Regions from separate parts of the Kurthia sp. 11kri321 genome, predicted to be linked through region 1. Evidence: riboswitches for the same ligand, from Rfam matches in the RefSeq annotation. Region 1 holds a riboswitch; each other region holds the start of a gene.
The links. A riboswitch is a leader RNA that binds a small molecule or an ion and turns the genes downstream of it on or off. The one in region 1 is predicted to bind thiamine pyrophosphate.
Positions count from the first base shown of each region.

Region 2: another riboswitch for thiamine pyrophosphate. It lies ahead of thiM (hydroxyethylthiazole kinase); the one in region 1 lies ahead of tenA (thiaminase II).
Region 3: another riboswitch for thiamine pyrophosphate. It lies ahead of ASO14_RS03825 (3-oxoacyl-ACP reductase); the one in region 1 lies ahead of tenA (thiaminase II).

Region 1 is NZ_CP013217.1:1,674,491-1,679,597, reverse strand. It holds gene ASO14_RS08675 (2-isopropylmalate synthase) at 54-1,628, shown strand; TPP riboswitch at 1,696-1,799, shown strand; gene tenA (thiaminase II) at 1,899-2,597, shown strand; gene ASO14_RS08665 (sensor domain-containing diguanylate cyclase) at 2,704-4,518, shown strand; gene ASO14_RS08660 (MarR family winged helix-turn-helix transcriptional regulator) at 4,642-5,073, shown strand; gene ASO14_RS08655 (ring-cleaving dioxygenase) at 5,092-5,107, shown strand, end outside.
Region 2 is NZ_CP013217.1:1,372,682-1,377,788, reverse strand. It holds gene ASO14_RS07100 (RNA polymerase sigma factor SigV) at 1-110, opposite strand, end outside; gene ASO14_RS07095 (sensor histidine kinase) at 222-1,343, opposite strand; gene ASO14_RS07090 (PadR family transcriptional regulator) at 1,490-2,026, shown strand; gene ASO14_RS07085 (hypothetical protein) at 2,072-2,530, opposite strand; TPP riboswitch at 2,630-2,727, shown strand; gene thiM (hydroxyethylthiazole kinase) at 2,871-3,626, shown strand; gene thiD (bifunctional hydroxymethylpyrimidine kinase/phosphomethylpyrimidine kinase) at 3,626-4,450, shown strand; gene thiE (thiamine phosphate synthase) at 4,443-5,090, shown strand.
Region 3 is NZ_CP013217.1:721,212-726,318, forward strand. It holds gene menB (1,4-dihydroxy-2-naphthoyl-CoA synthase) at 1-409, shown strand, start outside; gene ASO14_RS03820 (NtaA/DmoA family FMN-dependent monooxygenase) at 471-1,775, opposite strand; gene ASO14_RS03825 (3-oxoacyl-ACP reductase) at 1,806-2,558, opposite strand; TPP riboswitch at 2,672-2,771, opposite strand; gene ASO14_RS03830 (PfkB family carbohydrate kinase) at 2,921-4,018, shown strand; gene ASO14_RS03835 (pseudouridine-5'-phosphate glycosidase) at 4,021-4,935, shown strand; gene ASO14_RS03840 (o-succinylbenzoate--CoA ligase) at 5,032-5,107, shown strand, end outside.

The DNA of each region.
Region 1 (5,107 bases):
ATAGCTATATAGAGGCGGGACTTTTTTTATTATACAGAAAAGAGGGAAAAATTATGTCGAAAAAAATCTGGCTATTTGATACAACATTACGTGATGGAGAACAAGTTCCGGGAGCGAAATTGAACTTATACGAAAAATTAGAAGTGGCACATCAATTAAAAAAATTACAAGTAGATATTATCGAAGCAGGGTTCCCCGCTTCATCAGAAGGTGACTTCAATGCAGTAAAGCAAATCGCACAAAAAGTTGGAAATACAGATGATATTATGATCACAGCTTTAGCGCGTGCAGTGAAAGCGGATATTGATTCAGTTTACAATGCTGTAAAATACGCAGAAAATCCAATGATTCACATGGTACTTGGTACATCGGATATTCACGTAGAGAAAAAATTCTCAAAATCAAAAGATCAAATTCTACAAATTGGTGTAGATGCAGTAAAATACGCAAAAACACTTTTACCACAAGTACAATATTCAACAGAAGATGCATCGCGTTCTGATTTTGAATATCTATGGAAAACAATTGAAGCTGTTATGAAAGCTGGCGCAACGATGATTAATGTACCAGATACTGTTGGTTATGCAGTACCAGAAGAATTCGGTGAAATGATTGGTAAATTAAATGATCGTATGAAAAACTTAGATGATTCTGTATTACTAAGTGTTCACTGTCATAACGACTTAGGTATGGCGACAGCGAATACACTTGCGGCAATTAAAAATGGTGCGGATAAAGTAGAGTGTACAATTAATGGAATCGGTGAGCGTGCGGGTAACGCAGCACTTGAAGAAGTCGTGATGGCACTATCAACACGTTCAAATTATTTCAATGCACATACCCGAGTCAACAAGAAAGAGATTATGAACACATCGCGCATCGTTTCGAGCTTAATGGGACTTGATGTACAAGTAAATAAAGCAATCACAGGCGACAATGCCTTTGCGCATTCATCTGGTATTCACCAAGATGGTCTATTAAAATCACGTGATGCTTATGAAATCGTGAGCCCAACAGAGGTTGGTTTAGACGATATGGAATTAGTATTAACAGCTCGTTCTGGTCGTCATGCGGTGAAAAATGCACTTGAAAACTTAGCGTTAGGCAACTTAACACCAGATCAATTTGAAGAGGTTTTTGCGGATTTCTTAAAGTTGGCTGATACGAAAAAAGAAGTGTATAACCATGACCTATTCATTTTAGTAGAAAATTATTTCAAACGTACAAATGAAGATGCAAAAGTTGCGCTTCATAGTGATGCTTTCTACCACTTAGAAGACATTCAAGTGATTTCGAATCAAATCTTCCCGTCTGCAAGTGTGAAGGTACGTCGCGGTGAGGAAGTACTGAAAGCAGCGACAGTTGGCTCAGGTTCAATTGATGCATTGTATTCAGCGCTACAAGAAGTAACAGCATTCGAAGTAAAGCTACTTGAATACAAAATTTCAAGTGTGACACGCGGTAAAGAAGCTATCGGTAAAGTGAAGTTACAAGTTGAATATGAAGGCGAAACATATATTGCAAAAGCTTCTGATACAGATGTCATTAAAGCGAGTGCACTTGCTTATATTAATGCGATTAATACGATTGTTGTCGATCAGTTCATCTCGATTCCAGAACCTGTTTAAAAAATCGCTTGACTTTCCAATTGTTGTCATAGATGATAGGTGTGTACTAACAATTAAATACACAAACAATCACTACTAGGGGTGCCATATAGAATTGGCTGAGAGAGCAGTAGCTTAACCCTCTAACTTGATACAGTTCGCACTGTCGTAAGGAAGAAGTGACATTTTTAGCATATTATTTGCAGGTCATTCTCCGTCTTTTACGATTTTCGTAATGCGGTGAGTGGCCTTTTTGTTTCCTTCGTGTTTGTGAAAAGGGAGAGAAAAAAGATGAAGTTTTCAGAGCAATTAATTGAGGAAATTCGACCGATTTGGCGTGCAAATCACGCACATCCATTCGTACAAGGAATTGGTCACGGAACATTAGAACCAGAGAAATTTCGTCACTACATGATTCAAGATTATTTATATTTAATTCAATATGCAAAAGTGTTTGCGATTGGGATTCAAAAAGCACGCGATTTAGATGTTATGACACGCTTGTCAGCTTCAGTCCATCATACGCTATCAATTGAGATGGCACTGCATCGTAAATATGCAGAGCGTTTTGGGATTTCAGAGCAAGAGATGCGTGAAGCAAAAGAAGCGCCGACAACGATAGCTTATACTCGTTATATGTTATCAGAAGCGCAGAATGGCTCACTTGCGCATGTGATCGCAGCTATCTTACCATGTGCTTGGAGCTATTTAGAGATTGGACGTGAACTCGCACAAATTCCTGGAGCTGTCGATCATCCACTTTACGGTGACTGGGTGCGTATGTATAGTGAACCGGCATTTGAACATAGCGCACAAAATATGATTGATTTGATGGATGAGTTAGCAGCTGATTTAACAGGTGATGAACTGGCACATGTTAAAGAAATTTTCTTACAAACAACTCGCTTTGAATATTTGTTCTGGGAGATGGGGAACACAATTTCTCACTGGCCTCAGGAACTTCAAGCTGACAAAATCAGTTCTATATAATAGAATGAACACCCACTGAAATTTATTCGGTGGGTGTTTTTTTATGAATAAGTAGTAATTTTATAAGAAAAAGGGAATAACTAACGGATGTAAAGGAGGGGCGTAAATGAAAAAATGGTTTGTATCACTTTTATCATTCTGTATACTTTTTATGACGTACGCTCCGATGAGTTTTGCTACCACAATGACAACACATGATTTTCGTCATTCAAATTACGATACTTTTTATGAAAATTTAAATGGAAACTGGAACTTTATACGTGGTGAATTGTTTGATCCACAAGATATGAAAGAAGAAATTAAGCTTGGAAACAGCGATATTGTCAAAGTACCTTATATGCTAAATCAGCGTTTAAATATTGACTCTGATCGTGCGACTTATAGTACAACGATTAAAGTTCCTGAATCTTTTGTTGGCCGCTATTTAAAATTTTATATACCTTTTCAATATAGTAGCTATAATTTATATGTAAATAATGTACTTATCAAAGAGAATGGAAGCCTCCTAAAAAGTAATAAGACAGCTGTACAACAAATGAAACCACAAATACCTAGTTTTCGCGTAGATCAAACGACGTTGCAAATTACGTTTCAAATGATTAGTTTTGAGAATGTAAGTGGTGGTTTGAGGAAAAGTATATCTATCGGTAATGAACAAATTATCGTGAAAAAGCAACAGCAACATGAGTTTTGGCAAGTCTTTTTAATTGGCTGTATTACATTAACTGCATGTATTTCATTACTTTTTTATGCATTTAGAAGAAAGCAAAAGGAATTTTTAGCTTATGGCATGTTTTGTGCAGCAACAAGTCTATGGGGTTTTTTCACGGACTATTATTTATATACAGCCTTTTTAAACCAACTAGATTGGAGCGTGGCTCTACGTCTAACATTTATTATGCCTCAAATTGTTATGTTGTTCTATGTAGGCTATGTATATAAAATGTTTAGCGAAGCGGTCCCGAAAAAATTCATTACTTTTTATAACTATATAATGATTGTAATTATTTTCTTTACGGCATTTTCTTCTACGGTCATGTATCAAAAATTATTTAATATTATTTTGATTTTTATGTATGTTTTTTATATCTTTTTACTTGTAAGTGTTATTAGAAAAATAAATTGGCATGATTTGACACAAGTGATTACACTTGTGGGGATACTATTAGTATTTGTAGGGGCCATACATGACATGATTCGCGTTTCGGCAGCTGGAAATTCAATTCATCTTACTTTTATCATGCTAGGCATTTTTATTAGTATCCAGTGTATACTATTTTGTCGGAAATTTGCTCTACAATGGTTACAAGTTGAACAACTGAATAAAGAATTGATTTCCCTCAATGAATCTTTGGATGAAAAAATTCGCATCCGAACGAAACAATTGGAAGAAAGTAATGAAAAATTACGTGAACTAGCTTTATTAGATAGTCTTACAGGAGTTTTTAATCGTCATTATTTAAGTAGTAGTTTAGAAAAGTTATATAAACACTATAAAGACACGAAAGTACCTTTTGCTATTTTAATTTTAGATGTCGATGAGTTTAAAAAATATAATGACTATTATGGTCATATTTTAGGTGACCAACTATTAAAAAACCTTGTAAAAATTTTAACAGATGCGTTACCTGCTCGTGCGGAATTAACGCGTTATGGTGGAGAAGAGTTTGTTGTGTTGTTAGATGCTACGACTTATAGCGAAGCTTTCGATATTGCAGAGTATATGAGAAATGCAGTTGAAAAAGCAGAGCTAGAACATTTAGGGCGTGAATGTAAAGTTGTAACAATTAGTGTAGGAGGAGTTGCGTTGACAGAAGCGCAATTTACTAATACAACTGAATTTGTAAAAATAGCAGACCAACAATTATATGAAGCAAAAAATGCAGGGCGCAACTGTGTTCGAGTAAAAAATTTACATTAGCAAACACAACTTATAGTGTGAGAATTCATGCTGTAAGTTGTGTCTTTTTTAATTGACAGTATTTTTAATCCATGTTATCTTTAATTCAAGATATTTTAATTCGAGATAAAAGGAGTGGATAAAATGTCAAAAGAATTATCGCTAAAAGCATTGACGGTTCTACTTCGAGCGTCTCAGACAGTTGAAGAAGTATTGCGAAAGGACATGCAACGCTATCAGCTGAATTTAACAGAATTTGCGGTATTAGAATTGCTTTATCATAAAGGAGATCAACCGATTCAACGCATTGGTGAGAAGATTTTAATTACGAGTGGCAGTATCACATATGTTGTTGATAAATTACAACAAAAAGGCTATGTCGAGCGCGTAGCCTGTCCAACCGATCGACGCGTCACGTTTGCAGCACTTACAGAAGAAGGATGCTCATTTATTGAACGTATTTTTCCACAACATGAAGCATTAGTTGAAAAGCTATTTAATGTTGTAGATGAACATGAAAAACAGCAACTCATTACAGCTTTAAAAACAGTAGGATTACACGCCAAAAATATGTAATTAACGGAGGAAATAATCATGAATCAACAATTAA
Region 2 (5,107 bases), 300 kb from region 1:
TGCTCATTTTTTGTATAACTATAAGCAAGGCGATAAAAATCGTTTTGATAGCGTTCGATTAATTGGATCAGCTGATCATCGTAGTGTAGCTTTTTACGCGTAAATTTCATGCTAAGGGCTCCTTCTATGTTTGTATACGTGTAATAGACGTATGTCCTTCTATAAAAAGTTTGCATTTAATATAAAAAAATGAGGTACGCTTTTCTGCGCCCCTCATTTCTTTATATTTCCTGATACACAATAACAAAAGGTACAATGATTGTAACCGTTGTTCCTTTGTTTTGTTCAAAGTTCACTGTACCATTGACGAATTGAATCCGTTCTTGGATGCCTTTAATTCCATTCCCTTGCTCACCCTGTACAGTATTATAGCCAATTCCATCATCTGAAATCGTCATACGAATTTCTTTATCTGTCTGCTCAATACGAATCGTACATTTCTTTGCTTGACTATGGCGTACGATATTATTAACAACTTCTTTTAAACACATACTCAATGTATTTTCTAAAATAAGTGGTACTTCTTCAAGTTTTAATTGCCCTTTTACTTTTAAATCGATATTGGCAATTTCTAAAATCTGTTGGACATGCAATAATTCATCTTCAATTTTTATTTTTTTCATATCGGACACCATTTCACGCACTTCTTTTAATGCCATACTTGCCGTTTTACGAATATCTGATAGCTCATTTTTCGCTTGTTCTTGATTTTTATCAACTAAACGAATCGCTAAATCGAGTTTAAGACCAATCATTGATAATTTCTGCCCAAGTGTATCATGTAAGTCACGTGCAATTCGTTGTCTTTCTTCTACAACACTTAATTCAGAAATACGATTCTCTGCTGATTTCAACTTATTTTCTAAGTGGTCACTCTGTGTACGGCTGAATAAATAGAATGGTGCTAAAATCGTACCGAACACGATGACAACCATAAATGGAATTTGCTGAATATAAATAGCCGTTTCAATGAAAAAGCCACCAATAATCGCACCAACTGTTGCCGCAATGTGTAAGCCATACATAATATAAAAGCCGACTTTACTACGAATACGTCCAATTAAAAATGACGTAAAAATAGAAAAATAAAAATAGCCATATAAAATCGACATAACGGCATTTATAATCATCTCAAATGATAGCCACATATACGTCAAACCACTTGGTAGTTTGAAATCTAAATACACACAAATCAGATATGTAATCAGAATGGCTGCTGCAATACTTTGCGTCGTATGATCTTGATTTTTAAATACTGAATAAAATGGAATAAAGCAAATAAATACCCATGCTAAAATACTTTGAATGGGATGTTTCGGTATAATAGAATACCATTTTGACACACGCGTTCAACTCCTTAATTCTCTGTCTATCATATAACAAAATACTGTTTCAAGCTAGAAACATCTTGTTTTCTGTAGTTTCCTTTTACAATATCGTGTACTATTAGAATAACGACGTAAATTTCATTTATTGGAGGCATCAAGTGATGTTAATTCAACTTTTTATTTTAGGGATTTTATCTGAAAATAATTACCATCCCTACTTTATCAAAAAGCTCTTCACAAATATTGTTGATATTGATCCAAGTTTTAAATTAAGTGATGGAAAACTTTATTATCATTTCGACTCGTTAGAAAAAAAAGGATATATTAAAAAAATCGAAGTCATTCATACAGAAAATCGTCCTGAAAAATCCGTTTATGCCATTACAGATGCTGGACGTGCGTATATGGTAGAACTCATTTATAAAACATTCGACTCGATTAATTTAGCAGATGTACAAAGTCTCTATATTCCTATTTTATTTTTAAAGTATGTTGATTTAAAACGTGTAATTGGTCTATTAGATCAGGCAATCGAGCGTGAGAGTAAGCGAATCGATTCGATTATTGAAGCTGGTTCACATCCTTCTGTAAAAGATGTTGATCATATTCAATTAATTATCCGACATGCAAATCGACAATTTAACGAAAACTTAAAATGGCTACAAGATATTCGTGACGCAATTGCAGAACATATTTAAGCATACAAAAAAGACTTAGGCACTGAGCCCAAGTCTTTTTGTTATTTAATCTGTCACTTTACTCCGGAATAAACTTCCTAACGAAAAAGCAATTGTATGAATGATTAAAAAGACAGATTCATTAAAATACCAATCATTTGTATAACTATTAAACGGTGAACGACCGTAAATAATCGATTTCGAATCATTCCATGTTCCGCCAAAAACTTCAATTTGACTTGTTACATATTGATATTCTGTACCGCCTGCTAAAATAAAAATCACGACAATAATAAGAATTGCTGATGCTAGCTTTCCTTTTGTTGCTGTTTCAAAAAAAGATACGCCAACGCTCCACGTAATAAACAGACTGACACACAGGAAAGGCACTAATAAAACAATTAAAAAGAAAGCAGGGTTTAAGTTTCCAACTTTTTCAGTAGGGTCCAACGTAAAATAATAATTGATGACCATGAAACCTAAAAAACTAATCCCTAAAGAAATATACCACGATAGATTTTTCACACAATTTCCCTCCATACTTGTTCTCATTATACAAGACAACCTATTTTTACTAAAGCGGAACCTTGCAAAATGGTCTAAATATGGTATGCTCTAACCATACTAGATTTGCGGGGGGACTCTTAGGAGTTGAGAAGGTAAAACCTGACCCTTTGAACCTGTCAGTTAATACTGGCGTAGGGAGCAGCTGTTTTTCGCATGTAATGCTGTTCTACGATTAATTCGTTGAGCAGCTTTTTTATTTTTATAGTGAAAAAGCAGAAACCCGTCCTCTAATTTAGTGAAACTGAGTATGAGAAGCTTCATGAATTTGCTTTTCATTCATCAATGGAGGTAACTAAAAATGAGTATCCAATCAATTCATTCAACGAAACCAATTGTTCACTGTATTACGAATTATGTCGTAACAAACTTTACTGCAAACGGACTTTTAGCAGTAGGTGCATCGCCCATCATGGCGGATGAAATACAAGAAATGCATGATATTGTTCAAATCGCAAATGGATTATTAATTAATATCGGTACGTTAAATACACGCACAGTCGATGCGATGATATTAGCTGGACAAGCTGCAAATAAAAAAGGGATTCCAGTCGTTTTAGATCCTGTAGGCATCGGTGCTTCTAAATATCGTAAACAAACAGTCGAACAACTATTACAACATGTGCAATTTACAGCCATTCGCTGTAATGCTGGTGAGTTAGCGGCTCTTGCGGAAATTAAAGTCACCTCTCGTGGTGTCGATGCAGGTGAGGTATCTTTTGAAATTGAAGAAGCAGCTAAACAAGTCGCAACACGCTACAAAACGATTGTTGCTGTAAGTGGTGTAGAAGATTTAATCACAGATGGCACGACGGTTCACATAATAAACGGCGGACATGCATGGATGGAACAAATTACAGGAGCTGGTTGCTTATTATCTGCCCTAACAGCTGCTTCAATCGCATCACATACAGACGCACTACAAAGTGTTATCACAATTCACAAAGACTATAAACAAGTCGCAGAAACTGCACATCATCACAGCAATGGTATTGGCGATTTTCAAATGCACATCCTAAACCAACTACAACAAATGAGTTTTGGAGGGATTAAATAATGTTACCGATTACACTGACGATTGCCGGATCTGATTCAGGTGGCGGTGCCGGTATTCAAGCTGATTTAAAAACATTTCAAGAATTGAAAACATTCGGTACATCTGTTTTAACAGCTGTTACTGCACAAAATACGTATGGCGTACAAGCTGTTTATGCGTTACCCGAAGATTTCATTGTGGAACAATTACAGTCGATTCAAAGCGATTTTAATGTGAATGCACTAAAAACGGGGATGCTTTTTTCAGCATCTATTATTGAAGCTGTTTCAAAACAACTAGAGAATGTACAAGCACCTATTACTGTTGACCCTGTCATGATTGCAAAAGGTGGTGCCACACTACTGCAACAAGAAGCAGTTGATGCGATGATTACTCACCTATTCCCACTAGCGACTGTTCTCACACCGAATATTCCAGAAGCAGAGGCACTGACAGGCATGAAAATTCAAACTTATGATGATGTTGAACAGGTAGCTAAAAAATTACTCGCTATGGGACCTGAAGTCATCGTGATGAAAGGTGGACATTTTGCACCTGAACAACAAGCTGCGATTGACCATATTTTCTTTAAAAACGGTGATAAATTAACCATTTCTGCCCCGCGTGTTCAAACGAAGGATACTCATGGTACAGGCTGTACGTATTCAGCAGCACTAACTGCCTTCTTAGCAAAAGGTCTACCAATGAAAGAAGCACTTATTGAAGCGAAGCGATTTATCCATGCGGCTATTTCACATGGTTTAGGTATTGGGCATGGCCATGGTCCGACGAATCATTTCGCTTATAACACAAAAGCAAAAGTGGAGGTCGAGATAATTGAATAAACAATTACTTGAAACGTATTTTATTATGGGAAGTCAAGACGTTGTAGGTGATCCACTCTTTGTATTAGAAGCTGCATTACAAAATGGGATTACTTTATTTCAGTGGCGAGAAAAAGGTGAACAGTGTTTAACAGGTGACGCTTATGTTCAATTTGCAAAAGACTGCCAAACTCTTTGTAAACGTTATGATGTTCCTTTTATCGTAAATGATGATGTTGAATTGGCAATCAGACTCAATGCAGACGGGATTCATGTTGGACAAGATGATGTCGATGCAAAGAAAGTACGTGAACAACTACCACATAAAATACTCGGTGTGTCCGTTCATACACAAGACGAATTACAACAAGCAATACAGGACGGTGCTGACTATATTGGAATCGGCCCTATTTTTTCAACACAATCCAAAAAAGATGCAAAAAAGCCTGCTGGTACAACATTTTTAACAGAAGCCGCACAATCTATTCCTACCCTGCCGATTGTCGCAATCGGTGGTATTCAACCCGAGCATGTTTACGATTTACGTCAAGCTGGCGCTGATGGTGTATCGATTATTTCTTCCATTTCAAAAGCAGAAAATCCTGGTGAAGCGACACAGGCTTTTCGTAAAGAAAATGAACGCTTTTTACAACAACTTTAATACTTAGTAAACAGAAT
Region 3 (5,107 bases), 950 kb from region 1:
ACGCTTCGGTCAAACAGGTCCTCGCGTAGGTTCATTTGACGGTGGTTACGGTGCAGGTTACTTAGCACGTATTATCGGTCATAAAAAAGCACGTGAAATTTGGTTCTTATGCCGTCAATATGATGCACAAGAAGCACTTGATATGGGCTTAGTTAATACAGTAGTACCTTACGAGCAGTTAGAAGACGAAACAGTGAAATGGTGTGAAGAAATGCTTGCACTGTCACCAATGGCTCTTCGTATGTTAAAAGGTGCATTCAATGCAGATTCAGACGGTCTTGCAGGTATTCAACAACTTGCAGGTGACGCAACACTTCTTTACTACACATCAGATGAAGCAAAAGAAGGTCGCGATGCATTCAAAGAAAAACGTCAACCAGACTTCGGTCAGTTCCCACGTTTCCCATAGAACTTAAATAATTATAAAAAGTAGCGTAGACCTTTGGATGGTTTACGCTACTTTTTTATTATCATAATCCCATACGTTCACGAAATGTATGCTCCGTATAAGCCTCTCTAAAAAGTCCTCTTTTTTGCATTTCAGGAACAATCATTTCAACAAAATCTTCTAAACTGTCAGGTAATGTTGGAGGCATGAGGTTAAATCCATCAGCTACGCCTTCCTTAAACCAGATCTCCATTTGGTCAACAATTTCCTTTGGTGTACCAATCAATGTACAATGTCCACCGCCAGCATTTAAGTAACCGAGTAATTCTTTCACAGTTGGATCGGTATCACGAATGATTTCTAGAATCGTTTCATAGCGTCCCACAGGTCCATTGAATGCTTCTACAGAAGGTAATGGAGGGACCTTTTCATCAATATTCCAATTTAAACAGTCTTGCTGAATAAATGAGCTTAATTGTTTTAAAGCAACTTCAATTGGGAGAGCTTGGTCCAATGCTTCTTTTTTAGCTAAAGCTTCTTCATGTGTATGACCTACATATGTTACTAATCCAGGTAAAATTTTAATATGTTTCTTAGGTTTAGATGATTTTTCAATTGCGTCATTTAATTTATGTCGAAAATTTTTAGCTTGCTTGAGGTTCCAAGAGACTGAATAGACTACTTCAGCATGATTAGCAGCTAAAGCAACGCCCTGTTTTGAAGCACCTGCTTGCATTTTGACCGGTGCACCTTGTGGACTTTTTGGTACAGTAGAAGGACCTGCAACTTGAAAATAATGACCACTGTGATTAAAAGAGTGAATATTTGAAGCATTGATAATTTTATTTTCTTCACGATTATGGACAAAATCACAAGCATCCCAAGATAAAAATAGTTGATCCATAAGTATCGAAAATTCTTCAGCTTTTTCATATCGTTGATTATGGAGAGGTAATGCTTCCATACTGTGATTACGAGCTTCATTATCACTCATTGATGTAACAAGATTCCAACCTACGCGCCCTTTAGTGAGATGATCTAAACTTAATAGCTGTCTAGAAACTGTATAGGGATTAGAAAAAGTACTTGAAATAGTGGCAACTAAACCAATATGATGCGTTACTTGAGAAATAGCTGTTAAATTAATTAGCGGATCAAACCAAAATGCAGGCATGACTTGTGCATCATTTGCTGGAAAAGCATGATGATCTGCAAAAAATACAGCGTCCAATAATCCTTTTTCCGCTAGTTGAGCTAATTCTTGATAATAAGAGATACTTCCAATATCCTCAATGCGTGAATTGTCCATTAGCCAAGCTGCTTGATGATGACCACAACCATATAGTAAAACACCTATATGTAACTGTTTTTTTGTAGTTTTTAACATGATTTACACCTCAATTTATTTGGATAGTGATTAGTTCATTGTTAAACCACCATCTACTGTAAAGTTTTGTCCTGTAATTCCATGTGCTTTTTCGGAACATAGATAAGCTACCATATTCGCAACATCTTGTGGCGTGGTTACTTTTCTTAAAGGTGTAGATTGAGAGATTAAATCGAATACTTCAGGTGTTGTAACAGCACTGGCATCTGTTGTTTTTAAAAGACCTCCTGAAACAACATTTGCTCGGATGCCATAGACGCCTAATTCTGAAGCGAGATTACGTGTGAAACCAATCAAAGCTGCTTTAGCAGTTGTATATTCATGATAAGGCACGACAGGGTTTTGAAATAAATTAGTACCAATGCTAATAATGCTACCGTTTTTTCTTTCAATAAACTGTGGAATCACACTCTGGCTTGTATTGAATGCAGCTTTTAACGTACCATCCAGCTGTTTTTGATAATCATCCCAAGAAAGGTCTTTAAAAGATTTTTGTTTAATCGGATCGAATTTAAAGTCGATTAATGCATTATTTACAACAGCGTCTATTTGACCAAAGTGTTCTGTTGCCATGTTCATTAATTGATCGACTTCTTTCCGATTCGTTACATCAGCTTGAATAGCAATCGCTTTGTCTCCACCAATTTCAGCTACTAATTTTTCAGCAGCTTCTTTACTTTGATAATAATTAATGACAACTTGAAAATCTTGTTGTGCAAGTGTTTTGACAATAACTGCACCTAACCCTCTACTTCCGCCTGTAACTACTACTGTTTTTTTCATTTAAAACAACTCCTCTTATTTATTTCAACTTAAATAAAAAATACACAACCTTCGTAGGAAAGTTGTGTATAACAAATCATTGCATAACAAAAAAGTACAGACTTTTTTCAGTATGTATAGAATTGACACTTTCCTACGCTAGTATTAACTAGTTCAGGTTCAAAGGGTTTGAGTAGGACTCATCTCAGTTAAATAACACCCCTAGTGTAGACCTATTAAGTTACATTGAATACTAACTTATAAGGTTTATATTGTCAAATTTGTTTATTATTTATATTGATTTTAAACAAAAGTTTGTTTTTATAAACATTTGACACGAGACTTAATTTTGTTTATGATGTAAACAAATAAAACTTAGGGTGATGACATTGACGGAGAGAGAACAAGCACTGATTCAACTCATTAAGGAAAACCCGTTTATGCAGCAACAAGAGATGGCTGAAAAATTAGAAATGTCGAGACCGGCTCTAGCTAACTTAATATCGGGGTTAGTGAAAAAGGGTAAGATTATAGGGAGAGCATACGTATTGCCAAAAGAAAACAAAATTATATGTATTGGTGGAGCCAATATGGACCGAAAACTTCATTTGAAGGGACAGGTTCAGATGGGGACATCAAATCCTGTAACATCTACAGAAAGTGTAGGTGGCGTAGCGCGAAATATTGCTGAAAACTTGGGAAGGCTTGGACATCAAGTGAGTTTACTGACGACTGCTGGAAAAGATTCTGATTGGCAAGCAATTGTTGCAGCTTCGAATGCTTTCATTCATTTAGAAGAAGTCGAGCAGTTGGAACAATGTTCAACAGGTTCTTACACAGCCATTATGGATGAACAAGGCGAGTTGGTTATGGCAACAGCGAATATGGACGTCTATGATGCATTAACACCACAAATTCTAATGAAGCATGAACATGTTTTATCGACTGCTCCGGCAATTATAGTTGATTTGAATTGTCCGAAAGAAACAGTTGATTATATTCAACAATTTGCAGTAACGAGAGAAGTACCTCTTATTATTGTGCCGGTATCTTCTCCAAAGATGAACCGTATGCCAACAACATTAGAAGGCGTTACATGGTTCATCTGTAATACAGATGAAGCCGAAACATTAACAAATCGTACGATTACATCAGAAGCAGATTATTTACAAGCAATTCAAGAAATCGCTCAGATGGGCGTAGAAAATGTCGTAATTACGGCTGGCGCAAAGGGAGTTTATGCTGCAAACAAGAACTTGATGCCAACACATTTTGAAGCACGAGCAGCAAATCAAATTGAGGATGTTACAGGCGCAGGAGATGCATTCGTCTCAGCAGTTGTACATGCTTGGTTAGAGAAGTACACATTTGAACAGACGATTCAAGCAGGATTAATCAATGCGAAAAATACGCTTGAATCTAAGTTTACTGTACGTCCTGAATTAACAAAACAATCGTTAGAACAAGAACTGGAGGATTAATTATGAAACAATACATCGAATTATCAAAAGAAGTACAAGAAGGAATGGACGCTGGTAAAGCTATCGTTGCATTAGAATCAACAATTATCTCACACGGTATGCCATACCCACAAAATGTACAAACAGCACGTGAAGTAGAACAAATCATTCGTGAACATGGCGCAGTTCCAGCAACAATCGCAATCATCGACGGTAAAATCAAAATCGGTTTATCAGATGAAGAATTAGAAATGTTCGGTAATGCGGATAATGTAGCAAAAGCTTCTCGTCGTGATATTCCATACTTAATCGCAACGAAAAAAATCGGTGCGACAACAGTAGCAGCGACAATGATTGCAGCTGAATTAGCAGGAATCGAGTTATTCGTAACAGGTGGTATTGGTGGCGTTCACCGCGGCGCAGAAACAACAATGGATATTTCAGCTGACTTAGAAGAATTAGCAACTTCTAAAGTAGGTGTTGTATGTGCAGGTGCAAAATCAATTTTAGATATTGGTTTAACACTTGAATTCTTAGAAACAAAAGGTGTGCCTGTTATTGGATATGGTACAGACGAATTACCAGCATTCTTCACACGTAAATCAGGATTTGATGTAAACTTCCGTCAAGATACACCTGCAGAAGTTGCAGCAACTTTACGTACAAAATGGAATTTAAATATGGCTGGTGGCGCAGTAATCGCTAACCCAATCCCAGAAGAAGATGCATTAGACCATGACTTCATTACAAATATTATTCATGAAGCATTAAAAGAAGCAGAAGAAAATAATATTCAAGGTAAATCAGTTACGCCATTCTTATTAGGTAAAGTAAAAGAGTTAACAGAAGGTAAGAGCCTAGTAGCTAACATTGCATTAGTAAAACACAATGCGCATGTCGGTGCTCAAATCGCAGTTGAATTAAATAAAACAAAATAATATACGAACGGAAACCTTTCGATTTGAGGGGTTTCCGTTTTGTATTTCACATGTTTCGTATTAGAATAAGAAAGGATGAAAACAATAGAGTTAGGGATGAAAAAAATGATACCAAACTGGATTGAGCAACGCACGTCATTAACACCTCATCGTGTAGCATTAACTTTTCAAG